DNA from 3 places in the Micromonospora mangrovicola genome. Region 3 is predicted to be linked to each of the others. Evidence: riboswitches for the same ligand, from Rfam matches in the RefSeq annotation. Region 3 holds a riboswitch; each other region holds the start of a gene.

Region 1 (10,226 bases), on a different contig from region 3:
CCCAGGCGATCGGCGCGCGCGTGGTGCTCTGCCCGCTGGAACCCACCCGCCAGAAACTGCTCGACCGGCTGCGGCCGAGGAACGCCGCCCCGGGACCCGGGGTCTTCCGGGTCACCGAGGATGAGTTCGAGCGGGCGTGGCACTTCTTCCAACGGGAACGTCCGACGCCGGAGGAGCTGGCGCTGTTCGACCCGATGCCCTGACCGGGGGGAGCATCACGCGATGGACGAGATCAGTGACGCCGAGCTGACCGAGATCGACACGCTCGCCCAGGCCGCCACCCCGGGCCCGTGGTACGTGCGTCAACTCGACGATGATTGGGCCATGAGCCTGGTCGCCGTCAGCACCGTCCCCGACACCGGCCGGGGTGAACGCTGGCCGGACTTCGACCATCGCGAGGTGGTGGCCGCCACCCTCGTCCAGCAGCCCCGCTACGCCGACGTCGCCGACGAACGCTGGGACGAGAACGCAGCGTTCATCGCCAACGCCCGCCGGGACGTACCGCGCCTGGTCGCGGAGGTTCGTCGGCTCCGACAACTGCTGGCGGCCACCTCTGCCAAGCTTCCCGAGGACTGAGCCGGCCCGGCGACGCCCGTGCAGGTTTGCGTTTCCACCCGCTGGCGCGGGCAGTCAGCCGGAGCACGCCGTTAGGTCGCGAGGTGGGCCGGCGCGGCGAGCGGGACGTGGCGCAGCCCTTGGCTGGGGGTCGGCTAACCGCTGGGGTGGTCCGGGTCGGAGACACGGTGCGCCGCCCGGCGTCGCGTTACGTGGCGCGTGGAGTTCTGTTCGCCGTGCACCGAACCGTCCCGCCCGTACCGTCCGGGCATGACCCAGGCGAGCGATCATCTGACCATCCGACCCAAGATCCTTTACTTTGGTACGCCCGTGGTGCTGTTGAGCACCGAGAACGAGGACGGGACGAGCAATCTCGCGCCGATGTCGTCGGCCTGGGCGCTCGGCCAGGTCATGGTGCTCGGTCTGGGAGCGGAGGGGCAGACCGCCCACAACCTGCGGGAGCGGCCGGATCTCGTGATCAACCTGCCGAGCGCGGAGCAGTGGCAGGCGGTGGAGCGGCTCGCCCCGCTCACCGGCCGCAAGCCGGTTCCGGAGCACAAGCGGGCTACGTTCCGGTACGAACCGGCGAAGTTCGCCGCCGCCGGGCTGCGTCCGGAGCCGGCCGAACTGGTACGACCGCAGCGGGTCGCGGAGTGCCCGCTGCAACTGGAGGCGCGGGCCGTACGGATCAACCCCGACCTGCGCGGCGACTTCCTGATCGTCGAGGCGCACGTGCTCCGCGCACACGCGGATCCCGCCATCGTCGTGCCTGGTACGCAGCACGTAGCCCCCACCGCCTGGCGTCCGTTGATCTACAACTTCCGGCACTACTTCGGCCTCGGCCCGGAACTCGGGCACAGCTTCCGATCGGAGACCCCGGTGACTGGGACGCAGGCCTGGCGGTAGGGCCAACCGCCTGGCCAGGAGGCGATCCGGTCGGCTGCGAGACCACCCGTTGCGTCAGGCTCCGCCGGAGGTAGACCGCAAAGAAGAGACTCTATGGCGGCCCGAGCTCCACGACCGCACGAACGCCCAGCCGGGGCCGGCGGTCCAGATCAGCAGCCCGGCGGAATGAGCCAGGCGTGGGTTGACTAATGCGGCGAGCGAACAGCCAGGCCCAAGGAGAAGCCGTGACGATTAGGGACGACGTCCGAGAGCTCTGCCGACACGGCCCGCTGCCCCCTGAGCAGGACGGCTCAGAGCATGCCGATGCCGACCTCGAAAAGCGGGAACAGCTCCTGCACGCCATCACCCCACCCGTCACCCGAGGAGGTCAGGCTCCCACACCACCCGTGACGTCCGAACCACCCGAAGGCTCCAACCCATGGATCATGAGGCTGTGGATCCGGTACCGGAACACTCTCGGCGGGTTGATCCCGAGGCGAAGGCAAGCAAAGAGACGATCGTCTAGCCGGACGTGTCACCCAACATCTGACACCGATCCGTCACGCATCAAGTGGAGCCCGACACCGCCGGCAGCCGACTGTCCGGTCTCAGGACCTTCGTGACGGATCGGTATCAGGACCTGGGTGACGTCGGGTCGTAGCTTACGCTCGCGCCATGAATCTTGATCAGCGTCTCATTGATGCAGCCGTTGACCAGATGGACCGCCGATGGCCAGCTGAGGAGTACGGCGGGGCAGCTGCGGTTTACCTTGAGGACGGTCAGATTCTGACCAGTGTTTGCCTAGATAATCTCAACGCCGGGGTCACTCTCTGCCATGAAACCGGAGCCATCTGCCAGGCGTACACGTTGAACAAGCGGGTCACTGCTTCGGTGTGCGTGGGACGAGAGGCTGGCAGCAGCGACATCTTCGTACTGGCACCGTGCGGAATCTGTCAGGAACGCCTCGCCCTGTGGGGACCGGAGGTTCAGGTGGGTGTCGCCGATCCGACCACCTCATCTGGATGGACAGCACGGACGCTTCTCGAGCTCAACCCGTTCTACTGGGGAGCTCGATTTGCCGATGGTGGCCCTTGGCCGTCTCCGGCGGTCCATACATCCTGACCCGGCTGTTACTGACCAGTCCGTTCACCTTAGTGATCATCCAGCCGGAGGTGTCACCCACGTCCTGATAGCGATCTGGGTCCATTTTCGGGCGTCGTTGACGCTCTCGACCGCACCAGCGCCTCGTCGTGACCAAGCCTGACAACAAGCCTCGTTCCTGATCCACAGCCCAAGCTGTGGGCACCGCCGAACCCCTGGCTCAGCGGTTGTCGCCGCTGCCACTCAGCACGCCACGGCCCTGGCGGCTGGCCAGCTTGGCCAGGTTGGCCGTCGCGATGTCGTCCAGCGACAGGTCGAGGTAGTCGGCGAGCACGGCCACGTACCAGAGCACGTCACCGAGTTCCTTGACGATGTCGGCCCGGTCGATCCGCGACTCGTCGCTGTCCAGGTCGCGGACCCACTTCTTGAACTTCTCGGCGATCTCACCCGATTCGCCGACCAGCCCGAGCACCAGGTGAAGCAGCTCGTTCCTCTTGTCACGTGGAGCGGCGGTACGGAGGGCGCCGCGCTGGTACTCGTCCAGGTCCATGGCGGACCAGTATGGTCGAACCCCTCCCACCCGACAACGCCGCGACCATCTGCCCGGCCCGCCACCGGGTCGACATCCTCCACAACCACACCCCACCAGGACCGGTCACCCGCTCCTGCAGCCACACGGCGGGGCCTCATTGCCATCTCCGCCGTGAGTCCCACCCACCGCGGAGCGGCTCTGCCTGGAACTCATGGTGGAGATGGCGACTCGCGCAACCATCGACTACCGCACCGTCCGGACAGGCTTCCCCCATCTCTGTCGTCGATCCCTGCCCGGGGGCAAACAGCTCTTGCAGCCCGCCAGCGTGGCTGGCCGGCCCGGCCGATGCCGGCCGGCGGTCGCCAGCAGGCCGGGGCCGGGCCGGCGCGGCCCGCTTGCGGGCCCGCGCGGACCGGAGCGAGCACCCGCGATCTGATGGCCCGGATGGGCCACGACTCATCCCAGGCCGCGTTGATCTACCAGCACGCCACCGCTGAGGCGGATCGGGCCATCGCCCAGGCGCTGCACGAGGCGGTACGCGCGGACCGGGAGAAGTCGAAGAAGTCAGCCGGCAAAGGCAAGCCCAAGGACAAGGCCGGTAAAAGGGCTAAGGAGCGTGGGGAAGGGTGAGGCTATGTGCTCGGCGGCGGCGCCGTCCATGGCGTGGACCGCATCTGGATCGGCTGATAGGCCAAGGCTCGGTCAACCACCTCAGCAGCCGTCAACTCGGGGTCGGTCCAGAAGATCAGGCCGGAGACGTAGCCGTCCGGGCAGACGAGGTCTCGCTCAAGTTGGTCCAGCCAACCGCCCAACTCATCGTCGTCCGCGTAGTCGACACTCATGATTCGCTCGACAAGGGCGATCGCCTCGTCTCGGGTCAGCTTCGCTGCCAGGTCGCTCACCCCTCAGCGGAGGCTAACGGCACGCCAATGGCACGGGCAACGATCGCAGGCTACGGAACATCGAAGGCCCTGGCTGGGACTTGCGTCCTGGCCAGGGCCTTCGTGTGGAGCGGGTGACGGGAATCGAACCCGCACTGTCAGCTTGGGAAGCTGATGTTCTGCCATTGAACTACACCCGCAGGCGGCACCACTGTACCTGAGGTCACCAGCTCCGTGCATCCAGGTACCCCCCGTGGCGGCTTCGCCGACCGCGCAACCACCCAGAAACGATCTTGAAACGGCTCCGGGGCGTTCGAGCAGCAGGATGTTTCACGACGGCAACATATGGTCGTTCTCAAATTCGTCGATGGGATGTAACGTCTCCCCCACGTTCTCCGACTCGGCGTGACACACCCCCAGGTCGCGCCGGCAGAAAGAGGTGGGCCCATGGGACTGCGTCCCAACCTGCTGACCCGGCGTGCCGCCGGTGTCGCGTCGACGACCCTCGCGCTGCTGCTCAGCACCGCCGCCGTGGGCGTCCTTCCCGCTGCGTCGGCCTTCTCGGCCGCTCCGGGTGGCTCCTGTGCGGAGCCGACCGACGTCCACTCCGACGCCCGGGTCGCCAAGGGTGGCAGCACCAAGCTGGACCCCAACGCCCTGACCGGCAAGCAGGTGTCCGAGCGCGAGGCCGATCTCGCCGCCGCCCTGCGTGAGCGGGCCGCCTTCCGCGGCGGCGCTCAGGCCGCCGCCCCGCTGGCCACCGTCACCGTGCCGGTCGTCGTGCACGTCATCCAGCGGGACAGCACCCGCGCCGGCGGCAACATCCCGGACTCGATGATCAACTCCCAGATCACCGTGCTCAACCAGGCGTACAGCGGCGCGACCGGCGGTGCCCCCACCGCCTTCAGCTTCCAGCTGACGAAGATCAACCGGGTCACCAACCCGTCGTGGTACCCGATCGTGTACGGCTCCTCGGCCGAGCGGCAGATGAAGACCGCGCTGCGCGAGGGCGGCAAGAACACCCTGAACATCTACCTGGGCGAACTGAGCGACAACCTGCTCGGCTGGGCCACCTTCCCGAAGCGCAAGCTCGACAGCATGGACGGCGTCGTCGCGCTGGGCGAGTCGCTGCCGGGCGGCACCGCGACCAACTACAACGAGGGTGACACCGGCACCCACGAGATCGGCCACTGGCTGAACCTCTACCACACCTTCCAGGGTGGCTGTAAGGGCTCGGGCGACGGCGTCGACGACACCCCGGCCGAGGCGTCCGCGGCGTACCAGTGCCCCACCGGTCGGGACACCTGCTCCGCTGCCGGCCTGGACCCGATCACCAACTTCATGGACTACACCTACGACTCGTGCATGTACCAGTTCACCCCTGGTCAGGCGAGCCGGATGATCACCGCGTGGAACGCCTACCGCGCGCCCTGATCGCCCAGCACCGAACCGCCGGTGCCGGCTCCGTCCTCGGACGGGGCCGGCACCGGCGGTTTGGTCGGGGGTCAGGCGGCCGGGCGGCGGGTGTCGAAGCCGTGCCGACCCCGCCGCCCCTTGGCCGCCACGGCATGCCGGGGCGGGGCGCTCGCCAGCGGGTCGAGCCAGACCCGCACCTGCGGCCTACCGGCGCCGGGCTGGGACGCCTGCCCACGCCGGGTCAGCATCGCCACGTCGACGGTGAACTCGAAGAGCCGCCAGTCGACCTGCGGCGCGGCCCGGCCCAGCTCGGCCAGCCGGGCCAGGGTCGTCGGATCGGTCACCGGCCGGGCCCGGCCGGCCACGTACGCCTCGTCGTCGCTCTCCTCGGGCGGGAACGAGTGCAGCGCGTAGCGGCCGTCGCGTTCGAGGTCGCGCCGCTTGGGCGAGTCGATGACGAAGCAGTAGAGCCCGTCGTCGGTGATGACGGGGGAGACCGGGTGGACCCGCGGCCCGCCGTCGGCGCGGACCGTGGCGAGGTAGCCGAACCCTGGCCCGTACTGCTGCATGAGAAGGCGGATCTCGTCGGCGAGTCGGGGCTCGTCGGCGGCAAAATCGGACCAGGAAGCCATGCGGACATTCTATCGAACAGGTGTACGAAGATGTAGTCCGACACGCAGGTCACCCGTACCGGTCGCTATGGTGTTCCGATGCTGCTCTCCGACCGTGACCTGGTCTCCGAGATCAAGGCGGGCACGCTCGCGCTGGAGCCCTTCGAGCCCACGCTGGTCCAACCGTCCAGCATCGACGTACGCCTGGACCGACTCTTCCGGGTCTTCAACAACCACCTCTACACCCACATCGACCCGGCGGTCCAGCAGGACGAGCTGACGTCGATGGTGGAGGTCCCCGAGGGCGAGCCGTTCGTGCTGCACCCGGGCGAGTTCGTGCTCGCCTCGACCCTCGAGGTGATCTCGCTGGGCGACCAGCTCGCCGGACGGCTGGAGGGGAAGTCCAGCCTGGGCCGGCTCGGGCTGCTCACCCACTCGACGGCGGGCTTCATCGACCCCGGCTTCTCCGGGCACGTCACGTTGGAGCTGTCCAACGTGGCGAACCTGCCGATCACGCTCTGGCCGGGCATGAAGATCGGCCAGCTCTGCATCTTCCGGCTCTCCTCGCCGGCCGAGCACCCGTACGGATCGGCGGTCTACGGGTCGCGCTACCAGGGGCAGCGCGGGCCGACCCCGAGCCGATCCTGGCGCAACTGGCGGGTCTGGCCGACCCGTTGAGCTGAACGACGACGCAGGGGCCCCGCGTCGCGGGAGCCCCTGCGGACCGGTCAGCCCGGGCGGCCGTAGCTGTTGATCTGGCCGTCGTCGACGCGTTTCATCGTGATCGGCTTGCCGGACTGCGAGGCGTGCACCACCCAGCCGTCGCCGACGTACAGCGCGACGTGGTGCAGGTCGCTGTAGTAGAAGACCAGGTCGCCTACGCGCAGCTCGCTGCGGCTCACCCGCCTGGTGACGTCGTGCTGCTGCCGGGCGTTGTGCGGCAGTGAGACGCCAGCCTTGGCCCAGGCGGCCATGGTCAGGCCCGAGCAGTCGTAGTGGTCCGGGCCGGCGGCGCCCCAGACGTAGATCTTGCCGATCTGGGCGCAGGCGAATTTGGCCGCCACCCCGCCGGGACCGCCCGGGTAGCCGGCCGGGCAGGGCGCGGGACGCAGCGGCCCGCCACCGCCGTTGCCGTAGACCTTGAGCCGCAGCTTCTGGAGCCGGGCGATCTCGGCGTCGATCTGCTTCTTCTGCGCCGCGAGCTGGGCCTCGGTGCGGGCCAGCTTGGCGATCATCTCGTCCAGCGGCTTCTTCTTCGCGGCCAGCTGGTCGCGCAGCGCGGCCACGGTCTGCACCTGCTGCTGCTGCCGGTGCGCAAAGCGGTCGAGCAGTTCGAGGCTGTCCACTATCTCGCCCGGGGAGCGGCTGCCCAGCAGCGCGTTCACCGTGGAGATGTTGTCCCCCTTGTACGCGTCCGCGGCGAGCCCACCGACCTGCCCGAGGGCGCGGTCGACCTGGGCCTCAAGCGGGGCGATCTGCTTGGCCAGCGCCGCGGCCTGCTTGCGCTTGGCGGCGAGGTCCTCACGAGTGGCGTTGACCTGTTCGATGACCGGTTCGAGCTTGTTCCAGTCCTTGTCGATCTGGGCTTCGATCTCGGCGACCGACGGGTCGGCGTGGGCCGCCGTGGCGCCGCCGGTCAGGATGACGGCGGTGCCGACCAGGGCGGCGAGGGCGGTGGTGAAGCGGGACCAGCGTGAACGCGGCGCAGCCGGCAGCCGGTCGACCGACCGGACCGACGGCGGCCGCGGGGCATGGTGTGCCACCGGGCTCCGTACTCCTTCTTCCCGACCGCCTACCGGGTTAGCTGACGGGTTCGGGCGGGAAGGGAGCCGCCCTACCGCAGAGGCTGCGGATTCACCCCGGTTACCTGGGTCCCCGGCTCGCCCGGAGGCGACTCGGCGGTGTCCGACCGTCACCACCCGGGCTGGACGGTGAACTGGCGGCCCGACGATTGACCAGAGTAGAGATCGCTGTTATCGATCCGCAACCCAGGGGGCCGTGACACTCCGTACGTAAATTCGCGGTCATGATCGACATTGGTGAAGGTTTCCTTCAAAGCCGATTACCTGCTGGAAAGGTATTGACCGCGAGCCGGGTGCGGAGTGAGGGTGGGAACGCAGTGACCCCCATCCCTGTCTGGAGGTTCGATGCACCTCTCACCCCCGCCGTCGGGCAGACGGATACTGCTGGCCGCCGCCGTGGCGGCGGCCACCGCGCTCGGTACCACCGGCCCGGTGGCTGCCGAACCGCCCACCAACAACGCCAGCGACCGGCAGCAGCAGTACGCCGCCGCGGCCGACGAGTACGGCGTGCCGCAGGCCGTCCTGCTCGGCGTCTCCTACCTGGAGTCCCGCTGGGACACCCACCCGGGCCAGCCGAGCACCAGCGGTGGCTACGGGCCGATGCACCTCACCGACGCAGAACAGGTCGCCTCGACCCCGTCCGCCGCGCACGTGGACGAGAACGAGGACCCCCGGGGCGACGAGTCCCGGCCGCTCACCCTCGACCCGGCCGTCGCCGCCGCGCCCACCGGCGACGTGCTGCCCCAGGCGTCCCTGCAGACCGTCGACGCGGCCGCCGCGCTCACCGGCATCCCAACGGAGACGCTGCGCACCGACGTCGTGGCGAACATCCGGGGCGGCGCGGCGCTGCTCGCGTCGTACCAGAAGGGGTTGGGCGGGCCGGTCGGTACCGGCAGCGACCCGGCGGCCTGGTACGGCTCGGTGGCCCGGTACTCCGGCGCGGACACCGAGGACGCCGCAGCGGCCTTCGCCGACGAGGTGTACGACCAGATCGGCCAGGGCGCCGGCCGGACCACCGACGACGGGCAGCGGGTGACCCTGGCCGCGACCGCGGTGACGCCGGACGAGTCCGGGCTGCACAAGCTGGGGCTGCGCCGCGCCGAGCGGCCGGACGGGCTGGAGTGCCCGGTCCGGCTCGCCTGCGAGTGGATCCCCGCCCCGTACGAGCAGCTCAGCGCCAACCCCGGTGACTACGGCAACCACGACCTCGGCAACCGGCCGGCGCAGCAGAAGATCGAGTACATCATCATCCACGACACCGAGGGCTACTTCGGCCCGAGCGTGAACCTGGTCAAGCGGGCCGACTACCTGGGCTGGCACTACACGCTGCGCTCGGTCGACGGCTACGTCGCGCAACACATCAAGGCCAAGGACGTCGGCTGGCACGCCGGCAACTGGTACGTCAACGCCAAGTCCATCGGCATCGAGCACGAGGGCTTCGCCGGCCACGGCACCTGGTACACGGAGGCGATGTACCGGACCTCGGCCAAGCTGGTCCGCCACCTGGCCCTGCGCTTCCAGATCCCGCTGGACCGGCAGCACATCCTCGGCCACGACAACGTGCCCGGCATCCTGCCCGGGTACGTCGCCGGGATGCACTGGGACCCGGGTCCGTACTGGGACTGGTCGCACTACTTCGACCTGATGAAGGCGCCGTTCCAGGGCACCGGCACGCCGCACACCGGCCTGGTCACCATCGACCCGGACTACGCCACCAACCAGCCGGCCTTCACGGGCTGCAACCAGCAGCCGCCGGGCGTGCCGACGCCCAAGCCGCCGGCCGCGCCCTGCCCGCTGCGCGGCTCCTCGTCGGTCATCCTGCACACCGCGCCGAGCCCCGACGCGCCGCTGGTGAACGACCTCGGGCTGCGCCCGAACGGCACGCCGGACACCATGTACATCTCCGACCACGGCGCCCGCGCCTCCGCCGGCCAGACGTACGCCCTCGCGGACGTCCAGGGCGACTGGACGGCGATCTGGTACCTCGGGCAGAAGGCGTGGTTCCACAACCCGGCCTCGGCGCCCACCGCCAAGTGGGCGGCGGGCTTCGTGGTGACCCCCAAGCCGGGCAGGGCCACGATTCCGGTGTACGGGCGGGCCTACCCGGAGCGGGAGGCGTACCCGGCCGGTGTGCCGGTCCAGACCATCGCGCCGCTCCAGTACACCTTCGCGGCGGGCCAGCGGTACGCGGTCGGTGGCGTCCTGCCGGGCGAGTACTACCGGGCCGTCACCTTCGACGGTTCGGCGCCGGGTGACTGGACCGTCATCCGGGGCGAGAACCGGTACGTGCAGGTCCAGTTCGGCCACCGGGTGATGTTCGTCAACCTCGACGACGTGCAGATCCTGCCGGCCGCGGTCGGCGCGCCGGCCTGACCGGTCCCGACGACGAAGGCCCCCGGTCCGTGTGGACCGGGGGCCTTCGTGCTGATCGGGGTCAGTAGAC
Region 2 (10,226 bases), on a different contig from region 3:
GCACCTGACCCGCCTGCAGGAGATCATGCGGCGGTCATGCCGACGACGTTACCCGGCCTGACTGAGAAAGCCCGAATCCAGGTGCGTCACACCTGGCCGGCGTAGAAGCCGTACCGGGCGAGGGGCTCGACGATCACCCGCTCCTCCCAGGACAGGTGCGACAGCAGGGTGTCGGTGAGCAGGTCCACCGCCTCTTGGAGCTCGGTGAACTCGCCCGGCTGCCGGATCAGGTTCACCAGCGCCCGGTCCACGCCCTCGACCACCTCGTGGATCACCACGTGCTCCTCGGCCAGCCGGTCGAGCACCGGCCCCAGCCCCGCGTCTGCGCGGCGCAGGTGCGGGAAGATCGAGTTGTCCTCCAGCCCGTGGTGCTGGGTCACGACGGCGCAGTACGCGGCGCAGTACGCCCCCAGGGTCCAGTTGTTCTGCCGCATGGTCATCTCATGCAGGCCGGCTCGGGCCGCCCCGGCGGAGACCGCCCCACGCCGTACCTGTTCGAGCAGGTCACGTACCTGGCCCAGCTCCTGGCGCAGGTGGTCGTGCACGTCCACCAGGTGCTGCCCGGCGGCCTGCCCGTGCGCGGTGTAGACCTGCCCGGCCGGCGGTGGCGGGGGTGCGGGCCGGGTCGACTCGTCCCAGAGCCGGCGCGCGCTCAGCCGTACCCCGGGATCGGGGGTGGGGGTGACCGCGAGGCCCGTCGACCCGCCGGCCTCGACCGCCGTGCGCTCCTCCTGGACGGCGCGGGCCCGGCTGCCCGGCGCGGTGCGTTCGGCGGCGACCAGCTCGCGGACCGCGGGCGCGACCTCCTGACCGAAGAGCTGGATGGCCCGGGGCTCGTCGCTGCCGAGGACGAAGGTGGAGATGCCGTGGTCCAGGGCGAGCCCGGCCAGCTCCTCCACCCACTGCTCGGGCGGGCCCTCAAGGAAGCCGGTGGCGGAGCGGGTGAAGGTGCCGTTGACGTTGAGCAGCCGCCGTACCGTTCCCGGGTCCCGGCCGGCGGCCTCGGCGCCCTCGTCGACCAGCGCGTTGAGCGCCGGCAGGTCCGCCGGCCCCTTCGGCAGGTACGCCAGCGACGGCAGCCAGCCGTCCGCCGCCCGCCCGACCAGCCGCAGCATCCGCGGCTTGTACGCGCCGACCCAGACTTCCACCGGGTGCGCCGGCGCGGGTCCGCGCTTGGCCCCGACCACCCGGTAGTGCTCGCCCGCCACCCGGACCATGCCGCGCCGGTCGGTGTCCCACACCTCGCGGATCACCCGGATCGCCTCGTCGAGGGCGTCCACCGCCTGCCCGGGGCTGAGTCGCCGCCCGCCGGCCGCCTCGATCGCCTCCCAGAACGCGCCGGCGCCGAGACCCAGCTCGACCCGGCCGCCGGTGAGCAGGTCGAGGCTGGCCACGCTGCGGGCGAGCACCACCGGCTGGCGCAGCGGCAGGTTCAGCACGTTGCCGGCCAGCCGGATCCGACTGGTCGCCGCGGCCACGAACGACATCAGCGTCCAGGTGTCCAGGAACCCCGGCTGGTACGGGTGGTCCTGGAAGGTGACCAGGTCGAGGCCGGCCTGCTCGCAGAGTTTTGCCAGCGCCACCACCTGCTCGGGCCGCCCGGCGGCGGGGGTGAGGAAGCCGCCGAAGTGCAGCTCGTTCCCGTGGTTGCTCATGTCCGTTCCGCCACCTCGTCCGATCTTGCGCGAACTCCGTCACGGTAGTCCGCGGCGGCGTCCGCCCGCTCGGTGGTTCCGGAACCGACGGGAATCGTTCACAGTCGATGCGCGCGGGCGTAGGGTCCGGGCAACGGCCTCAGTGTTCCTCCCGAAGGAGCGACCCGTGACCCGTCACCGCCACCGTCCCCTCGCCCTGGCCCTGCTCCTCGTCGCGGTCACCGCCCTGGCCGCGCCCGTGCCGGCCAGCGCCGCCGGCCTGCCGTACCAGGACCCGTCGCTGCCCGTGGCCACCCGCGTCGCCGACCTGCTCTCCCGGATGACCCTGGACGAGAAGATCGGCCAGATGACCCAGGCCGAGCGCGGCTCGGTCACCGCCGCCGACCTGACCACCTACCGGCTCGGCTCGATCCTCTCCGGCGGCGGCTCCGCGCCCTCGCCGAACACCGCCTCCTCCTGGGCCGACATGTACGACGGCTTCCAGCAGGCCGCCCTCGCCACCCCGCTCGGCATCCCGATGATCTACGGGGTGGACGCCGTGCACGGCCACAACAACGTGTACGGCGCGACGATCTTCCCGCACAACATCGGGCTCGGCGCCACCCGCGATCCGGCCCTGGTACAGCAGATCGGCCAGGCCGTCGCCGAGGAGATCACCGGCACCGGCATCGACTGGGACTTCGCCCCCTGCCTGTGCGTGGCCCGCAACGACCGCTGGGGCCGCACCTACGAGTCGTTCGGTGAGACCCCGGACCTGCCGTCGAGCCTGTCCACCCTGGTCACCGGCCTGCAGGGCAGCAGCCTCGGCGGCCCCACCTCGGTGCTCGCCACCGCCAAGCACTACGTCGGCGACGGCGGCACCACCGGCGGCGACGACCAGGGGAACACCCAGCTCAGCGAGGCTGACCTGCGGGCCATCCACCTGCCACCGTTCCAGGCCGCGGTGCAGCGCGGCGTCGGTGCGGTGATGATCTCCTACAGCAGCTGGAACGGCCTGAAGCTGCACGGCCACCAGTACCTGATCACCACCGTGCTCAAGGGAGAGCTCGGCTTCTCCGGCTTCGTCGTCTCCGACTGGAACGGCATCGACCAGATCGACGGCAGCTCCGGCTTCACCGCCGCCGAGGTCAGCACCGCGATCAACGCCGGCATCGACATGGTGATGGTCCCCACCGCCTGGAAGAACTTCATCAGCACCCTGCGCGCCGAGGTGCAGAACGGGCACGTGCCGCTGAGCCGGATCGACGACGCCAACCGGCGTATCCTCACCAAGAAGTTCGAACTGGGACTCTTCGAGCGCCCGTACACCGATCGGAGCTGGACCGCGACGGTCGGCAACGCCGCCCACCGCGCTCTCGCCCGGCAGGCCGTCCGCCAGTCCCAGGTGCTGCTGAAGAACAACGCCGGCGTCCTGCCGCTGGCCCGGGACAACAACAAGATCTTCGTGGCCGGCAAGAACGCCGACAACATCGGCAACCAGAGCGGTGGCTGGACCATCTCCTGGCAGGGCTCGTCCGGCAACATCACCCCCGGCACCACCATCCTGGAGGGCATCCGCGCCGCAGTCGGGCCGACCACCACGGTCACCTACAACCAGCGCGGCATCGGCATCAACGACACGTACCGGGCCGCGATCGCGGTGGTCGGCGAGACGCCGTACGCCGAGGGGCAGGGCGATCGCACCGGGAGCATGAGCCTGGACCGCGAGGATCTGCGCACCATCTCGACCCTGCGCAAGGCCGGCGTGCCGGTGATCGTGGTCCTGGTCTCCGGCCGCCCGCTGGACATCGCGGCCGAACTGCCCGGGTGGGACGCCCTGCTCGCCGCCTGGCTGCCCGGCACCGAGGGCGACGGCGTGGCCGACGTCCTCTTCGGCGGGTACGCGCCCACCGGCAAACTGCCGATGACCTGGATGGACTCGGTCAGCCAGCAGCCCATCAACGCCGGCGACGGCCAGGTCCCGCTGTTCCCGCAGGGCTACGGCCTGACGTACTGACCCGCATGCGGCGGGGAGGCGCCACCGGGCACCTCCCCGCCCCGGCTCAGCAGCGGGACCGGGGCTGCGGCCAGCGGACGCCCAGCTGCTCGGCGTACTCCCGGCTCCCGCCGGCGATCTCCGCGTCGTGCTTCGGGTCGGTGTCGCGCAACCGCTCGACGAACGACGTCGCCTGGTCCGCCGGGTGCCCGGCGGGTCGGAGGGTGAGCCGGAACTGCAGGAACGGCAGGTCCTGCCGGATCCGCCGGTTCGGGTGCAGGAACGACAGCTCCACCCGGTCCCGCTCGGACGCCCGGGCGTGTGCCCGGGAGAGCCGGCAGTCGCAGCGGCCGAGCAGGTCCGGTTCGGCCGCCAGCCGCTCGCGCAGCAGCCGGGCGAGGGTACGCGCCGGCCACTCCCAGCCGTGGTCGTGCTCCACCCGGTCCAGCTCCGCCGCGTACGCACCGGCGTCGAACCGGAAGGCCGGCAGCGGGTCGTCCCGCCCGGGGCTGCGCCAGCGGTGCCAGCGGACGCGGTCCCCGTCCCGGTCGACGGTCACCCGCAGCGCGCCGCAGCATCCCTCGGTGCACCCCGCCTCGGCGAGCATCACCTCGTGCGGCTCCGTCCCGGCGCGCAGCCGGCCGAGCAGCTCTTCGGGAGCCCCGGGCTGCCCGCGCGTGAATGCCCTGGCGGTCACCGGCCCCCCGTCGACGAGGGGACGCAGCTGCACGTCGGCCGGGAGGGCCGGATCGGGCACCACCACCCGCAGCCGCAGCCGGTTCACGGGGCCGTCCGGGTCGAGCCCACGCCGCGCGACGGCGGTGAGCGTGCCGATCAGCGTTGCCCGGCGGCCCGGCGGCTGGTCCAGCGTGGCGAGGTGACCGCTGCGCAGCTCCTCGGCCAGCCGGGCCGCGTACGCGGCGTTGTTCAGGGTGGCCGGGCCGGCGGCCAGGTGCCGGGCGAGGTCCGCGACCGCGTCGGCCGCACCCGTCCAGTCGGCGACCTGAGCCGGTTCGTAGCGGGGGCTGGCCATGGTGAGCAGCACCCGGGCGGCGTGCCGAACCACGTCGACGTCCAGCCGGTCCGCGCGCAGCACGGTGCCCAGGTCGGTGACGCCGGCGGCCCGCCGGTCGGTGGCGGACCAGCCACAGTCCGGCAGTGCGACGGTCCTCGGCCGGGCCGGGGAGGTCGTCCGTGGACGGGCCCCGGATCCGCCGCCGTGCCGGTTGGCTCAGCAACCGCGCGTGCAGCTCGGCGACCGGCCGGGGTGGTGGTTGGGCGAAGAACCAGGTCAGCGTGTCGTGCAGCAGTTGGCGAGCCGCGGCGGCCGGGAGGGGGTCGGCGGCGCGGTCCGCGCGGTACGCGGCCTCGTCGGGGAACGGCCGGCCGCCGTGCGGCAGCGGGCCCTCCGGGTGCCGGGCGAGCAGTCGCCGGGCGTGGTCGAAGAGGGAGGGTGGGCCGTCGTCGGGCGCCCTGCGCCCGTCGTGGACGGTCACCGGAGGACGGTGGACTCGATTCCGTCGGTCATGGTGAGCGAGCCTGCCGCGGTGTCGGCGGCGTCGCAACGGCATTTCCGGCCGCCTTGTACGGCACCCACTGTGGTCTCGCAACTCGAGCGGTGAACCGTTCGCCCGGCCGGGTGAAGAACTTCACAAGAAGTGGGCGTTCGTCCGAATCGGTTCCTAACGTCGTATCCGTTCGCGATCGCGGACACCACGGGCCGGTAACGCCTAATCCCGCCGCCGGCCCGGTGGGACCTGGACCTCAGGCGGGAGCGGGGGACCCACACGTTCCTCGGTGCTCGACACCTCGGGGTGAAGCCGCCGTCCGGCGGCCGGGCTCCTCGGCCCGAACCCGACAGCTCACCTCGTCGGCGTGGAGGAGTTTCACCATGGCAACTGAACACGTCGCTCGTCACCGACGGACCACGCAGCGTCGCACCGCCGTCGGGACGCTCGTCGTCGGCGCCGCCACCGGCGCCGCCGCGATCCTCGGGCCGGCCGCGCCGGCCAGCGCCTCGAGCGTGAACTGGGATGCGATCGCCCAGTGCGAGTCCAGCGGCAACTGGCACATCAACACCGGCAACGGATACTACGGCGGCCTCCAGTTCTCCCAGAGCACCTGGAAGGGCTACGGCGGGCAGAAGTACGCCGCCCGCGCCGACCTGGCCAGCCGCAGCGAGCAGATCGCCATCGCCGAGAAGGTCCTCGACGGGCAGGGCATCGGCGCCTGGCCGGTGTGCGGCAAGAAGGGCGGCTCGACGAAGCACTACTCGTCGGGGTCGAAGAAGTCGCCCAAGAAGGTCACCAAGGACCGGTCGCCGCGGGGCGACAAGTCGGTCACCCACAGTCGCCGCTCCACGACGAGCACCGGCGGGGCCGGCAGCTACGTGGTCAAGCCCGGCGACACCCTGTCCGAGATCGCCGAGGCGCACCACGTCGCCGGTGGCTGGCACGCGCTGTACGAGCGCAACAAGCGCGTGGTCGGCGACAACCCGGGCCTGATCTTCCCGGGGCAGAAGCTCGACCTGCGCTGACGCGTCACGGGATCCGACCTCCCCGGCGGATCCGCGCAACGCCCGGCCGGGCAACCGGCCGGGCGTTGCGCGTCTCGTCCGGTGACCCCGCGCGCCGCCGCCGGCCAGCCCACTGCTCATCCGGTACGTCGGGGAGTGCCGCCGGGGACACGCCGCCCCAGGTGTGTCCGGGCTGCTGGCGTACCGGCGGACGGTCCGACGCGGTGCGCGCACCGTCACCGTCGGACGCGGTTGCTATCGTCACGGTGCTCCGGACAGACGTGAAGAAAGCGCGGCTATGACCAACGACCCCTTCTCCGCGGCCGCGAGCCTCGACGAGCTGCTCACCCAGACCCAGCAGGCGCTGTCGTCGATGCGGGCCCGCGCCGCCGAGGACGCCGACGGTGACCCCGGGCGGCTGCTGCGGGCCGAGGGCTCGGCGGCCGACGGTCGGGTGCGCGCCGTGGCGGTCCAGGGTGGGCGCATCGAGTCCGTCACCGTCGACCCGGCGCTGGCCGAGGCGGGTTGGGACCGCCTCTGCGGGCAGGTCGTCGAGGCGGTGAACGCCGCCCTCGCCGAGCTCGATGCGCAGGTCAGCGCCTCGGCCCGGGCCGACGTCGACGCGCTCGCCGCGCGCCTCGGTGGGCTGCAGGAGCAGTCGATGCGGCAGATGGAGATGTTCAGCCAGGCGATGGAGGGCGTGGTCGCCCGGCTCAACCGCGCCGAGGAGGGCGCCGCCCGGGCCGACCGTACCGCCTGACGGTCACGTCCCCGGCAACTCTCCTCGACCCGGCTGCTGACGCGACGAAGCGGCCGGTCGTCGGGAGGACGACGACCGACCGCTCCGTTTCTGATCAGCTCAGGGTGACCGCCGTGTCGTCGACGACGAAGGAGGTCTGCAGGGAGCTGTCCTCCACGCCGCTGAACGAGATGGAGACGGTGGTTCCGGCCTTCGACGAGATGTCGAAGGACTTCTGGTAGTAGCCGGACGCCTTGTTGAGGTTGGAGTAGGTGGCCAAGGTGGTGCTGCCGGCCTTGACGGTCAGCTTGTCGTAGGCCGTGCTGCTCGTCGTCTCAGCCGAGTCGATGTGCAGCCAGAAGGTGAGGGTCGCCCGGCAGCCGGACGGGATCGTCACCGACTGGGACAGGGTGTCGGTGTGGGTGGTGCCGTAGCCGTCCAGCCACGCCTTCCAGGAGCCGCTGTGCGCGGCCTGGCCGGAGGAACTGGTGATGACGCCGGAGGTGGCGGACCAGCTCACGTTGCCCGACTCGAAGCCGGGGTTGGCCAGCTTCTGGCCGGAGCAGGAGCCGGTGGGCGGCGGGGTGGTGGTGCCGGAGCAGGTCGGGTCACCCGACTGCGCCGGTACGCTGACCGCGTCCCAGGCGGCCTTGACGGTGTTGAACTCGGTGCAGCCGGTGCTGCCGTAGAGGTTCTTCGCCGCCTGCAGCGTCCAGGTGCGGTACTTCAGGTACGACGACGAGCTGGTCTTCAGCAGCATCGCGTTGTACATGATCTTGATGGCCTTCTGGATGCCCAGGCCGGTCACGCTGCTGCCGTTGCAGGTCGGGCTGGTCGGCTGGCCGTTGGTCGGGCTGCTGCCCATGGCCAGCAGGTAGAACCAGTGGTTGCCCGGGCCAGCAGCGGCGTGCACCTCGGTGCTCGGGATGCTGCTGGAGTAGCAGTTCGGGTCACCCAGCGCCGACGGGTTGTACATGTTGCGGATCGGGCCGCTGCCCACCAGGTTGACCTTCTCGCCGACCAGGAAGTCGGGAGCGTCGTAGGTGGACGGCTCGTTGGCGTACCACTCGGTGGCCGCGCCGAAGGTGTCGGCGACGAACTCCTGGGTGCCGCTGCCGGAGATGCCACCCGGGGTGTGGTCGTCGATGCCGTGGCCGATCTCGTGCGCGACCACGTCCAGCGAGCCGATCCACCCGCCGGCGGTGTTCTTGCCGATCTGGACCTGGGTGCCGTCGTAGTAGGCGTTCTGGTCGTTCAGGCCGACCCGGATCGGCCAGTAGCCGCCGTTGCCGTCGGCGCCGTTGCGGCCGAGCCACGCCGAGAGCATCTTGCCCTCGGTCTGCGCGCCGAAGAACGCGTCGACGCAGCCGGTCTCCTTGTTGCTGGCGGTGCCGTTGCCCCAGACGTCGTCCGAGCCGCTGAACGTGGTGTTGTTGGCCGCGTCCTGGCAGACCAGGGTGGTGTGGCTCGGGTCCTTCATTGAGTACGTGCTGCCCGACAGCGTGGTGGTCAGGGTGACGGGGCCGTTCCAGGCGCCGGTGCCCGTGCCGCGCATGACGTGTTCCTGCGTGCGGAGCACCTTGCCGGTGCTGGCGTCGACGTCGACGGTGAGCCGGCTCGGTCCGTCGGCGCTGGTGCCGCGCACCGTGGTCTCCCAGGCCAGCGCCGGGTGGGCGCCGAGGGTGTAGACGACCAGGGCGCTGCCCTCGACGGCGGTGACCGTCGTGAGCTGGGCGCGGGCGGTCTTCTCCGCGGCGGTCGAGGTCAGCTTCGGCGTGGTGGCGAGACTGCCGATGGCCTGCTGCTGCGCCACGGAGGCGTACTTGAGGTTGCCGGCGGCGTCGGTCGCCAGCACGAAGTCACCGCCGGTGACCGGCAGGCCCTTGTAGGTGCGGTCGTAGGCGACGTACTGGGTGCCCTCGGAGGAGAACACCTGCTTCTGCACGAACGCCTCGTCGGCGCTCGCGTGCAGGTACGAGGGGCGGGAGGCGACCAGTGCGCTGGCCGACTTCGCGGCGAGCGCACGGGCCTGGGCGGCGTCGGGGGCGGGACTGGGCGGGGCGGCCTGCACGGCCGCGGCGGTGCCCGCGGCGATCAGGCCGGCCGCGGCCGCACCTGAGAGCGCGGCAAGGCGGGGTGAGAGCTTCAAGGGGGTGTGCTCCTGTTCCTAGGCGCGCCGCACGGAGCCCGGTGGGGGCGCGTGGCGCGGTACAGCCATGAGGCGGGCGACGGCCGCTCTCCGGGGCCTGCCGGCGTGGGCCCTGGTTCGACAGATCGACCGCCTGAATCGCCGGGGGTCGGCGACTCGTTGGAGCACAATCACACGGCCCCGGGGTCGGAGCAATGGGTGACCTGGGCAACCGTCGCCTGTTGATCGCGGCGCGGAAAGGCGGAATTCACGAAGCCATGATCTTCGATAGCCCCTGATCAGGGCGAATGAGTTCCGGGATGGGCGAGAGCGCGCCCGATTGGCGGCTATTGCCGCTCTACGCTCATCGGGCGTATTCGCCCTCGGTCAACATGTCGATCAGTGCGGGGCCTTCCGGGCCGCCGGCGGCTGCCGAACGGCCCTGCTTGATCAACCGTCCGGTCGATGTCACGACGCGACATCCGCCCGATTACCTACGGGTAACAAATAATCGACTGCTATCTCATCGTGTCGGGCAGGTCGGAATGGTGCCGTTCGCCCCGGCGAGGGCGGCCGGGCGCGCCGTGCCGGGTCCGCGCCTCCGTGCCGGTGAGCGGTCCGCGGCGGCGCAGCACGAAGCCACCGGTGAAGGCGACCCCGCGCACCTCCCGCAGCCGGCCGGCGAACCGCCGGGCTGCTGATCCGCCTCGGGCCGGTGTCCGGGGTGGGGCCCGTTCGACGGGCGGGGCGGGGCATCGGCACCCGCCGCCACCCGGTGCGCGCAGCGGCCTCCCGGTAGGAATCTGTCGGCGACTTTCGTTTGGTATGGAGAAAAGTAGTCACGGAACTAGCGAAAGCTATGGACAGGCTGAAGGTAAGTCAGTAGTGTCGGGCAACATCAATATGTTTCGTCGAGATGAACTGCCCGGCACGGCAGCTCTCGACTGTGGCCCACCGGCGGCGCAACACGTCAGGTGACCACGACCGGCCAGGGATGGCCGTACCCCGGGTCAACGCCAGCACGCCGGCCCCGCCTCACGGGCCTACCGACCGTCCGTACCCGGCCAACTCCGTCAGCTCCGACGTCACACCGTGCTGCGCGGCGATCGACCGCCGACGCGGTGACAGCCCTCCATGCACATCGGACGACCGTGGCCGCCGGCCACGGCCGGTGATCCCGTGCGGCCCGGGAGGGGTCGCGCGGGCTGCTGAGC
Region 3 (10,226 bases):
CAGCAGATCACCCAGCTCTGGAACGGGTCGTACACCCAGTCCGGGGCGGCGGTGACGGTCCGGGACGCCGGCTGGAACGGCAACCTCGGCGCCGGTGGGAGCACCACCGCCGGCTTCACCGGCAGCTGGACCGGCGCGAACCGGGTGTCGGCGGTGTCCTGCACCGCCCGCTGACCCAGCCCGGCCGCGGTGGCCGTCCCGGCCGCGGGGCGGCCACCGCCGCGTCCGGGTCCGCCGGGTTCGATCTTGGTGGGTAGGCTCGGCCCGGACCGTGACGAGAGGGGTACGTCCGATGAACCCGATCAGGACCGCCTGGCTGACTGCCGCCCGCTCGGCGGCGGCGCTGCTCGCCGACCCGGCGGTGGCGGAGAAGTGGGACGCGCCGAGCGCCCTCCCGGAGTTCCGGGTCGGCGGGCTCGCCGGCCACCTCGCCTCCCAGATCCTCGCCGTGCCCGGGGTGCTCGCCGAGCCGGTCCCGGCCGACGAGCCGATCGGCCTGCTCGACCACTACGCCCGGGGTACCTGGATCGGCGCGTCGGTCGACGACGAGGTGAACGTGGGTATCCGCGCCTCCGGCGAACGGATCGCCGCCGACGGCCCCGAGGCGCTGCTCGCCGCTGCCCGGGCCGCGCTCGCCGGGTTGGCCGTCGCGCTGCCGGCCGAGCCGGACGGCCGGGTCGTCCACCTGGCCCGGGGGCCGTGGTCGCTGAGCCTGGAGGACTACCTCACCACCCGGCTGATGGAACTCGCCGTGCACTCCGACGACCTCGCGGTGAGCGTCGGGGTACCCACCCCGGAACTGCCCACCGAGGTGCTGGACCCGGTGCTGGCGCTGCTCGCCCGGCTCGCCGTACGCCGGCACGGGCAGCCCGCGGTGCTCCGCGCGCTCAGCCGCGCCGAGCGGGCGCCGGCGACCGTCGCCGCCTTCTGACGCACCGGCGGCGTCCCCGGCCGGGGACGCCGCCGCCGGTGCGTCAGGGGCGGGTCAGTCGTCCAGGCCGACGGGGGAGTCCGGGCGGTCGACGTCCACGAACTCGATGTCGTCCAGCTCGCGGGCCCGGCTGCCGGCGGCCCGGGCGGCGGTGCCGGCGGCCCAGCCGAGCGCCGCACCGGCCAGGGCCGCGGCGATCAGCAGCGTCCAGGGCAGCGCCGGCCGGCGGCCAGCGAGGGCGTCGAAGGCGAGGCCGGCCCGGCGGCGGGCTTCGTCGGCGGCGGAACCGACCAGGCCGGTGGCGTCATCGGCCAACCCGGAGCCGTTGCGGCGGGCGGAGCGGGCGGCGTCCTTGACGCTGTCCCCGGCGGAGTCGAGGGCGGAGATCAGGTGCTGCCGCGCCTGGTCGGCGATCCGCTCGGGCTTGCTCCGGCGGTCCAGCAGATTGCTTCCGAACATCGTGCTACCTCCTTGGGGGTGCCGGAGGCCCGGCGGCGGCCGGACTCCGGTGCTCAGCCAGCGCGTGACGGTCTCCTGACCGGCCAGTGCCCGTCCCGGACCCGGCGCAAACCACGCCCGCCGGCCGGGGGCCGCCGAACGGCGCAGGCCGGGAGGAACCAGCCTAACGCGCCGGGGCGGGCTACCGGCCGGACGAGCGGGGGGCCGCTACCCTGGTTCGGCGGATCGGCCGGGGTCGGACGATCGTTGGATGAGCGGCGACACCTGTCGCAGGGAAATGGGAGCTGGAAGGTCCGGATTGGGATGCCCAGGTGTGCCCAGTCCGCGAATTGCTCATCCCGAGGGGTGGCGACCGAGGCGGTTGGAGGAATACGCTCGGTCGCGGCCCGCGTACTGATGAGGCGCCCGTACGGGCGAGTGGAGGTGCTCGCGTGAGCCTGTCGATCGTGAAGTCGGTTCTGCCGGGTGGTGTCATCCAGATCGCCCCGCGGGGCGAGATCGACGTCGATACCGCGTACGAGGTACGGGAAGCGATTGCCGAGGTGCTCGCGAAGGGCCGTCCGGCCCGGATCGAGCTGAACATGCGGTTGGTCACCTTCATCGACTCCGTCGGCATCAGCGCCATGGTCGCCGGTTTCCAGACCGCCGAGGTCAGCGGCGTCAAGCTGGTGGTCACCGAGCCGAGCCGCTTCGTGCACCGGCAGCTCTGGGTCACCGGCCTGCTGGGCCTCTTCGGCGCTCCCGAGCCCTACTTCGCCGACAGTGGCTCCGAGGTCCTCCCCGGGGCCTGACACCCACGCTCAGCCTCCGAGGCCGGACAGGTCGACGTCGGCGACCTCGGTGACCGCCCGGACCGCGGTGACCGAGGCGTACCCGCTGGCGAGCAGGGCCAGATCCGTGCCCGGCTGGACGGACTGTCCGGGTTCCTCCAGTGAGGTGCGGACGAAGCCGTGGCCGGTCTCGGCGACCGTCATCTGCACCTGACCGAAGCTGGCCAGCGAGCCCTTGCGCACCCCACGCAGCCGGCCGTGCGGCAGGTCCGGGGCGTTCACGTTGAGGATGCTCTCCACCGGCCCGGCCAACAGCCGGGGCAGCAGGTCCAGGGCCACCCGGGCGGCGGTGGACCAGTGCCGTTCGGCGTCGCGTACCCGAGCGGCGGCGGCCACCGCGGCCCCGCCGCTGGCCGCCGTGGCGTCTCCGGCGGAGAGCACGTCCAGCGACACGGCCATCGCCCGGCAGCCGTTGGCGGCGGCGGTGAACGCGGCGCCCACCGTGCCCGAGTGCAGCACCGCCCGGCCGGCGTTGGCCCCCCGGTTGATGCCCGAGAGCACCACCGTCGGCGGTGGCCCGAACGCGCCGTGCACCGCGATCAGCGCGATGAAGCCGGGCGAACCGCCGACCCCGTACGCGGGCACCCCGGGCAGCTCCGGCAGCGGGTGGTCACGGACCACGACGTGCCCGTTCTGCTCCACCGCGGTCATCGCGGCGCTGGTGCCGCTCGCCTCCTCCAGCGGCGCGGCCACCACCACGTCCAGCCCCCGGTCCACCGCCGCCTTGGCCAATGCGCCGATGCCCGGTGCGGCGATGCCGTCGTCGTTGGTCACCAGGATCCGTGGCATCATCGCTCGGCCGCCCGCTCGGCCAGCTCGTCCGGGGTGGTCCGCTCCTGCGGCCGGGAGCCCGCCGGCACCAGCCGGACCCGCTCCACCAGCCCCGTGATCGAGTCCAGCCGTCCGGTGCCCAGCCCGTGTCGGGTGACGTTGAGTGCCCCGGCCGCCGCGCCGGTGCGGATCGCGGTGCGCACGTCGCCGCCCCGGGCCACCACCGCGGCCACCCCGGCGGTCATCGAGTCACCCGCGCCGCGCGGGTCGGCCGCCTCCAGCCTCGGCATCTCCACCTCGAAGACCTCCCCGTCGACCAGGGCCAGCGCCGGCCGCTCGGCCCGGCTCACCACCACGGTCTCCGCGCCGGTGGCGTGCAGGTCGTACATGGCCCGGGTGAGCTCCTCCTCGTCGTCGCCCCCGACCCGGCCGTCGGCGATCAGCTCCTCGTGGCTGATCTTGAGGAAGAAGACGCCGCTGGCCAGCACGGCGGCGAGGTGCTCGCCGCGCAGGTCCACCACCACCCGGCTGCCGTTGGCGCCCAGATCGGCGGCGAAGCGCCGGTAGAGGTCGGCCGGGACCAGGTCGGGATGGCTGGGCCCGCTGAGCACGCTGACCGGGGCCCGCAGCCCCTCGCCGAGCGTGAGGTTGTAGAGCTCGTCCAACTCGTGCCGGCTCAGCGGGTGGCCGGTCACGTCGACGATCTCCCGCCGGCTGCCGGCCCGGCGGTCGTGCACGTAACCGCCGCTGCCGCCGGAGTCGCGCACCACCACCCTCAGTTGCACCCCCTCGCTGATCAGCAGCGGTTCGAGCACCTGGCCGATCTCACCGCCGAGGCTGGTGCAGAGCGTCACCGGCACGCCCAGGGAGAGGATCATCCGGGCCTGCCACACCCCCTGCCCGCCGGGGTGAAGGTGCAGTTCGGGGTGGTCGGCCGGCTGGTCGACGGTGACCGTGAGCCGCGGTGTCGGCGCGAACACCATCACGTGCGCGCTCATCCGGCGTACCCGTCCATGCCCGGCCTCCTTGTCGCGCCGTCCCGGCGCGCCGGATTCCCCGCCCGCCCCCGTGTCATGCCGGCACGGTGGGGACCTTCGACCGTTGCCAGGCCGGCCCGGGTACGGGACGATCGTGCGGACCGTCGACGGCGAGGGGGAAGGCTTGCTCAGCAGCGACAGCTTCAGCTACACCGTGCAGGCCCGCTGCCCGCGGGCGGAGGCGTCCGCTCTGCTCAGCGACCTGACCCGGCAGGACGAGCTGCATCCGCTGATCGTCCGGGTCCGTGAACTGCCGCCCCGGCCCGGCGCCCTGGCCAGTTACGCGATCACCGACCGGCTGGAGTTGGGTCCGCTGCACTTTCCGGTCACCTACCAGGCCGACGTGCTGATCGCGAACGACGACGAGGTGGTAACCGTGGCCCGGCAGCAGCCGGCCACCACCGTGCGCAACCACACCCGGCTGCGGGACGAGCCCGACGGTGTGGTGCGGATCGACGTCGAGATCACCCTTTCCGCCCCGGCGCCCCTGTTCGGGTACGCCTTCCGGCAGGCCCGCGCGGCCCACCTCGGCCTGGCCAGCCGGCTCGGCGCGACCCTGGAGCAGGGGCGCGCCGGCTGACTCAGGCCCGCCGCCCGGCCGGCACCGCCTGCCGGGCCGCCGGCGCGGTCGCCCGCCGCAGCCGCCCCCACGGCTTGTAGGTGGACAGCACGGTGGCGACGAGCAGCAGGGTGGTCGAGACGGCCGGCGCGACGACCAGATCGGCCCGCAGGTGCGGGGATGCGTCCGCGCCCAGCGCGCCGAGTTCCCGGACTCGTGGGGTGAGCGCCAGCAGCACCAGGCCCAACATCACCGTGGTGATCGCGAACTTCACCAGCACCCAGCGCCAGCGCAGCAGGCCCCACGGGGTGAGCAGCGCGCTGATTACCCCGATCAGCCAGACCGCCACGCTCAGCGGGGCGAACAGCCAGGTGACCAGCAGCCCGGCGGTCGGGTAGACCACCTCGGGGTCGGCCCCGCGCAGCCCGGCGACGCCCAGGGTGAGCAGCACCAGGTCCGCGCCGAGCCAGCCCAGCGAGGTGACCAGGTGCACGGTGAGCAGGGCCTTGCGCCCGGCGGGGGAGAGTCGGCTCATGCTGCCGATCCTGCGCCGCCGGACGGGTGGCGTCGTGGGGCCGGAGACGACATCCGGTGTACGCCGCCGGACGTACGGTGGCCCGCCGCACGGCGGGCCACGGTACGTCAGTAGACCGACAGGTGGACGTGGTTGGTGTGGTCGCTGGACGGGTCACCGTTGCCGCCGCTGTACGCCTTCCACCCGCTGCTCGGCAGCCAGATCTGCTTGTACCAGATCACGTAGAGCACGGCGAGCGCGTCGGAGTTCCGGATGAAGTACGCCGCCAGGTTGTTGCCGTACGTCTTGTCGCCGCCGGTGGCCACCCCGCCGAAGCCGTCCTTCTGGGCGGCGAAGTCGCAGGCCCGGCCCTTCGGGTGCTCGCCGGATCCGCTGGGCCGGTAGCAGGAGACGTACCGGGTGAACCCGGCGGCCTTGGCCTGCTGGAGGGCGTGCAGCGTGCGTGGGGTGATGCAGCCGTCGGCGGGCGTCGGGTCGTTGACGCTGCACGACTCCGGCGGCCAGGAGCCGTCGGCGTTGCGCGGCGCGGGAGTGGCGGTCGCGGTGGACGTGCCGCGGGTGCCGCTGCTGTCCGTGGTGGCGGCCTTCTTGTTGGCCACCTCCAGCGCGTGCTCGGCCTGCTGCTTGCGCTTGGCCATCACCGCGACCTGCTTGCGCTGTTCCTGGATCTCACCGTTCAGCGCGGTCTGGGTGCGGGTGGCCCGGTCCCGGGTGTCGATCAGATCGCGCAACGCCCGGTCCTCGTGCGCGGCGACCTGCCCCAGCGCGGCGGCCCGGTCGAGGAAGCCCTCCGGGCTGCCGCTGCCGAGCAGCGCCGAGGCGGTGCCGAGCCGTCCGCTCCGGTACGCCACCGCGGCGATCTCGCCGACCTTGTCGTCGCGGGTGCCCAGCTCGGCGTCGATGGTGACGAGTTGGGCGGCGAGCTCCTTCTGCCGCGCCACCGAGCGGTTCAACGCGGTCCGCGCCTCCAGCCAGCCCTTGCTGGCCGCGTCGAGCTGGGCGCGCAGGGCGGGGGTGCCGCCCTCGTCGTCGCCGGGCGCGGCGGCGAGCAGGCCGGTCGGGGAAGCCGCCGAGGCGGGGGAGACCGGCACGGTCGCGACGCCGAGGGTGAGCGTCGCGACGAGCAGGGCCGCCAACCGGGCGGCCGTCCGTCGTACAGGTGCCACTGATGGCATTCACGTTTCCTTCCGTCAACCGCCGACCGGGTTAGCTGACGGGTTCGGGACGGAAGATCCCTACCGCTGGCGCGGATGCACCCCAGGTACGTGGTTCCCCGGCTCGCCGTGCTGCGGCGATTAGGCGACGGCCGCCCCTGGCGCCGGCGGGCGCCGCCCGGCGGAGGCCGCGACCGAGCCTACCGGCGGGCCCTCGACCGGGCCCGGGTGGCGGGGCGGTCAGTCAGGGTTAAAACCGGCATAGCCACACAATAGCCACTTGGATTTAAGATTGTCCTAATTACCACTCGACCGGCCTGCAGGCCCCGGGGGACGCTCCGGGTTCGGTCTGCAACGTGGCGTGATCGATGCCGAAGTCCTCGTGCAGCGCGGCCCGGGCCGCCGCGAGGACCTCGCCGACCTCCGCGCCGGGCGTCATGGTCAGGTGCGCCGAGGCCACCTCCATGCCGGAGGTGAGCGTCCAGACGTGCAGGTCGTGCACCTCGGCGACGCCGGGCACCGCGGCCAGCCGGTCGTGCACCGCGGTCACCTGGAGGTGCTCCGGGGCGGCCTGCACCAGGATGCGCACCGCGGCCCGGCCGAGCCGCCAGGTGCGCGGCAGGATGAACAGCCCGATCGCGACCGCGACCACCGGGTCGGCCCACCACCAGTCGGTGAGCGCGATGACCAGGGCGGCGCCGATCACCCCGAGCGAGCCGAGCAGGTCGCCGAGTACCTCCAGATACGCCCCGCGCAGGTTGATGCTCTCCTGGGCGCCGCTGCGCAGCAGCGCGAACGCGGCGACGTTGGCGAGCAGGCCGAGCACCGCCACGACGAGCATCGGGCCGGCGAGGACCTCCGGTGGCTCGCCGAACCGGCGGACCGCCTCGACCAGCACGTAGACCGCGACCGCGCCGAGCAGCACCGCGTTGGCCAGGGCGGCCAGCACCTCCAGCCGGTAGAGCCCGAAGGTGCGCTGCGGGTCGGTGTCGGCGCGGCGGGTGGCGGTGATCGCGGCCAGGGCCATCCCGATCCCCAGCACGTCGGTGAACATGTGCCCGGCGTCGGAGAGCAGGGCCAGCGAGCCGGTGATGAACGCGGTCGCCGCCTCGACCAGCATCAGGGCGGTGAGCAGTCCGAACGCGGCCCAGAGTCGACCCCGGTGGCGGTGCGCGGCGTTGGCCGCCATCCCGCTGTGGTCATGACCCGCGCCCACGTCCACACCCTCTCGTCCCGCGCCCCGGCCGGGCTCAATCTATGCTCACATCGCTATGTGTGCAAATGAACGCCGGATGTCCCCGGCCCACCCGCACGGGGGACACTCAGCGCACCGGATCGAGGGTGACGAGGCGCTGGGTGGCGCGGGACAGCGCCACGTAGAGGGTCCGCACCCCGGAGCCCGGGTCGGCCCGGATCTCGCTCGGAGCGACCAGCACCACGCCGTCGTACTCCATCCCCTTGGCCTGGAGGCTGGTCACCACCTGGAGCCGGCCGCCACCGAGGTCACCCAGCCAGCCGGCCACCTCGTCGCGGCGCGGCACCGGACTGATCACGCCGACCGTGCCCTCGACCGCGTCCAGCAGAGTGCGGGCCGCCTCCACCGTGGCGTCGGGCAGCCCGGCGGCCGGCACGGTCCGCTCGATCGGAGCCACCCCGGTGGAGCGCACCGCGGTCGGCAGCGCCAGGTCCGGGTAGAGCCGGCGGATCTCCGCCGCCGCCACCGCGAAGATCTCCGCCGAGTTCCGGTAGTTGGTGGTCAGCTCGTACCGGTACCGGCGACGACGTCCCAACGCCTGGTCGCGGGCCCGGGTCAGCTCCTGCGGGTCGCCGGTCCAGGCCGTCTGCGCCGGGTCGCCGACCACCGTCCAGGAGGCCAACCGACCCCGCCGGCCGATCATCCGCCACTGCATCGGCGAGACGTCCTGGGATTCGTCGACCACCACGTGGGCGTAGTCGCGGTAATCCTCCGGCCGCTCCCGGGCCGCCGCCCGGGCCGCCCGCTGCCGGTCGGCGTACGTGCTCAGCTCACGGACACCCCCGGCGAGCTGGAACGGGTCGCGCCGGGGCTTCGGCCGCCGGACCGGCTTGCCCAGCAGCGCGTCCAGCTCGTCCAGGAGCGCCACGTCAGCGATGGTCAGTCCCTCGGTGTCCAGGCTCCGGTACGCCCCGGCGAGCAGCCGGATCTCCGCCCCGGACAACACGCCGCCGGCGTACCGGCGCAGTCGCTCCGGACGGGCCAGCCAGCCGAGCACGTGCCGGGGGTGCAGCCGGGGCCACCACGCCTTCAGGAACTCCCGGAACTCCGGCCGCTCGATGATCTCGTCCTCGAACGCGGGCTGCTCCGGCAGCCGGCCCACCCGCAGGGTGCGGGCCTGCGCGTACAGGGCGGCGAGCACGGCGTCGAAGCCGACCCGGCGCACCTCGTTGCGCCGCGCCCCGCGGGGCAGCGCCCGGTCCCGGATCGCGTCCAGCTCGGCCCGCTCCAGCCGGAGCAGCTCGCCCCGGTAGAGCAGGCGCAGTTCGGTGGGGGCGCCCGGCACCGCGTCCCGGACCGCGCGCTCCAGCACCCGGCGCATCCGCAGCGAGCCCTTCACCGCCGCCACCTCGGGCGGGTCGGTACGCGTCGCCGACATCCCGGGGAACAGCGAGCCGAGCGAGTGCAGGGTGGCGGTCTCCTCGCCGAGCGAGGGGAGCACCGAGGCAATGTACTCGACGAACACCCCGGACGGGCCGACCACCAGGATGCCGCCGCCGGCGTACCGGGCCCGGTCCGAGTAGAGCAGGTACGCCGCGCGGTGCAGGGCCACCGCCGTCTTGCCGGTGCCCGGGCCGCCGGAGACGATCGTGACGCCGTTGCCGGGGGAACGGATCGCCTCGTCCTGTTCCCGCTGGATGGTGGCGACGATGTCCCGCATGCCCCGCCCGGTGGCCCGGGACAGGGTGGCCAGCAGCGCGCCGTCGCCGACCACCGCCAGGTCCGGCGGCGCGGACTCCGGGTCGAGCAGGTCGTCCTCGATCCGGGTGACCTTCTCCGCCGACGACTGGATGGTGCGGCGGCGTACCACGCCCATCGGCTCGGCCGGGGTGGCCTGGTAGAAGGCGGCGGCGGCCGGCGCCCGCCAGTCCACCACCAGCGTCTCGGCCTGCTCGCCGCGCACCCCGAGCCGGCCCACGTGCAGGACCTGTCCGGTACGCAGGTCGAGCCGGCCGAAGACCAGCCCCTCGTGCTCGGCGTCCAGCACGTGCCGACGCTGCGCCGCGTGGAAGACCATCGCGTCCCGCTCCACCAGCGCGCCGAAGTTGCCGACCCGGGCCAGCCGGTAGCCCTCCCGCTCGGCCTCGGCAGCCGCGCGACGGAGCTCCGCGAGCCGGGCGTACACCCGGTCGAGATGCCGTTGTTCGACGGCGATCTCCCGTTCCAGGGTGGTCTGGTCGCTCAACGCGGGGGCTCCTGATGGTCACGTGGCGGGTACGGGCGGCTGAATGAGGGTACGGGCCCGGCGTTCCGGCCCGTGTCGGGGCCATGCCGGTGCCCGGTCTCCGCCCGCGCCGGTTGCCCGTTATCCGGCCGTTCCCACCCCGGCTCCGGCCGCTCCCGCCGCCGGCCGGTCATCCACGTCGTCGGGCCGCCGGGCGACCGTCCGCCGGCAGGTCGCCGGTGCCCGCACCGCGCGGGCCGGGGCCGCCGGCCGGGCCAGCGCCCGGTCGAGCACCGCGGCGAGGGCCGCATTCACCTCGTCCGGGCGCTCCATCATCAGCATGTGCCCGGCCCCGGGGCAGACGGTCAGCTCGGTGCTGGACAGCGTCGCGGCGATCGACTCGGCGCAGGGCGGCGGGGTGAGCCGGTCCCGGTCGCCGACCAGCGCGGCGGCCGGCAACTCGCCGAGCGCGGCCAGGGTGTCCAGCCGGTGCTGGGCGCCGATCGAGGCGCGGAACCCGCCGATCGAGCG

What was found. A riboswitch is a leader RNA that binds a small molecule or an ion and turns the genes downstream of it on or off. The one in region 3 is predicted to bind cyclic di-AMP.
Region 1: it holds a riboswitch for cyclic di-AMP, as region 3 does, so the genes downstream of both, ACL02O_RS21170 (C40 family peptidase) here and ACL02O_RS02055 (coiled-coil domain-containing protein) in region 3, are expected to answer to the same signal.
Region 2: it holds a riboswitch for cyclic di-AMP, as region 3 does, so the genes downstream of both, ACL02O_RS31455 (transglycosylase family protein) here and ACL02O_RS02055 (coiled-coil domain-containing protein) in region 3, are expected to answer to the same signal.

The regions. Positions count from the first base shown of each region.
Region 1 covers NZ_JBJZOG010000055.1:22,045-32,270, reverse strand. Annotated here, with positions in the region: gene ACL02O_RS21225 (P-loop nucleotide/nucleoside kinase family protein) at 1-203, shown strand, start outside; gene ACL02O_RS21220 (hypothetical protein) at 223-576, shown strand; gene ACL02O_RS21215 (flavin reductase family protein) at 826-1,461, shown strand; gene ACL02O_RS21210 (cytidine deaminase) at 2,116-2,562, shown strand; gene ACL02O_RS21205 (nucleoside triphosphate pyrophosphohydrolase family protein) at 2,762-3,091, opposite strand; gene ACL02O_RS21200 (hypothetical protein) at 3,518-3,703, shown strand; gene ACL02O_RS21195 (e9imm peptide) at 3,706-3,975, opposite strand; tRNA gene ACL02O_RS21190 (tRNA-Gly) at 4,081-4,154, opposite strand; gene ACL02O_RS21185 (zinc metalloprotease) at 4,402-5,388, shown strand; gene ACL02O_RS21180 (pyridoxamine 5'-phosphate oxidase family protein) at 5,460-6,002, opposite strand; gene dcd (dCTP deaminase) at 6,081-6,659, shown strand; gene ACL02O_RS21170 (C40 family peptidase) at 6,710-7,744, opposite strand; cyclic di-AMP (ydaO/yuaA leader) riboswitch at 7,757-7,892, opposite strand; gene ACL02O_RS21165 (N-acetylmuramoyl-L-alanine amidase) at 8,129-10,156, shown strand; gene ACL02O_RS21160 (NlpC/P60 family protein) at 10,218-10,226, opposite strand, start outside.
Region 2 covers NZ_JBJZOG010000143.1:1,998-12,223, forward strand. Annotated here, with positions in the region: gene ACL02O_RS31435 (transposase) at 1-61, shown strand, start outside; gene ACL02O_RS31440 (LLM class flavin-dependent oxidoreductase) at 87-1,655, opposite strand; gene ACL02O_RS31445 (glycoside hydrolase family 3 protein) at 1,822-3,651, shown strand; gene ACL02O_RS31450 (hypothetical protein) at 3,698-4,726, opposite strand; cyclic di-AMP (ydaO/yuaA leader) riboswitch at 5,348-5,519, shown strand; gene ACL02O_RS31455 (transglycosylase family protein) at 5,522-6,166, shown strand; gene ACL02O_RS31460 (YbaB/EbfC family nucleoid-associated protein) at 6,444-6,905, shown strand; gene ACL02O_RS31465 (M4 family metallopeptidase) at 7,000-9,033, opposite strand.
Region 3 covers NZ_JBJZOG010000003.1:67,825-78,050, forward strand. Annotated here, with positions in the region: gene ACL02O_RS02015 (cellulose binding domain-containing protein) at 1-174, shown strand, start outside; gene ACL02O_RS02020 (maleylpyruvate isomerase N-terminal domain-containing protein) at 293-931, shown strand; gene ACL02O_RS02025 (hypothetical protein) at 986-1,390, opposite strand; gene ACL02O_RS02030 (STAS domain-containing protein) at 1,822-2,181, shown strand; gene surE (5'/3'-nucleotidase SurE) at 2,191-3,012, opposite strand; gene ACL02O_RS02040 (1-phosphofructokinase family hexose kinase) at 3,009-3,989, opposite strand; gene ACL02O_RS02045 (SRPBCC family protein) at 4,123-4,608, shown strand; gene ACL02O_RS02050 (hypothetical protein) at 4,610-5,122, opposite strand; gene ACL02O_RS02055 (coiled-coil domain-containing protein) at 5,230-6,297, opposite strand; cyclic di-AMP (ydaO/yuaA leader) riboswitch at 6,303-6,434, opposite strand; gene ACL02O_RS02060 (cation diffusion facilitator family transporter) at 6,578-7,492, opposite strand; gene ACL02O_RS02065 (HelD family protein) at 7,599-9,716, opposite strand; gene ACL02O_RS02070 (alpha/beta fold hydrolase) at 9,837-10,226, opposite strand, start outside.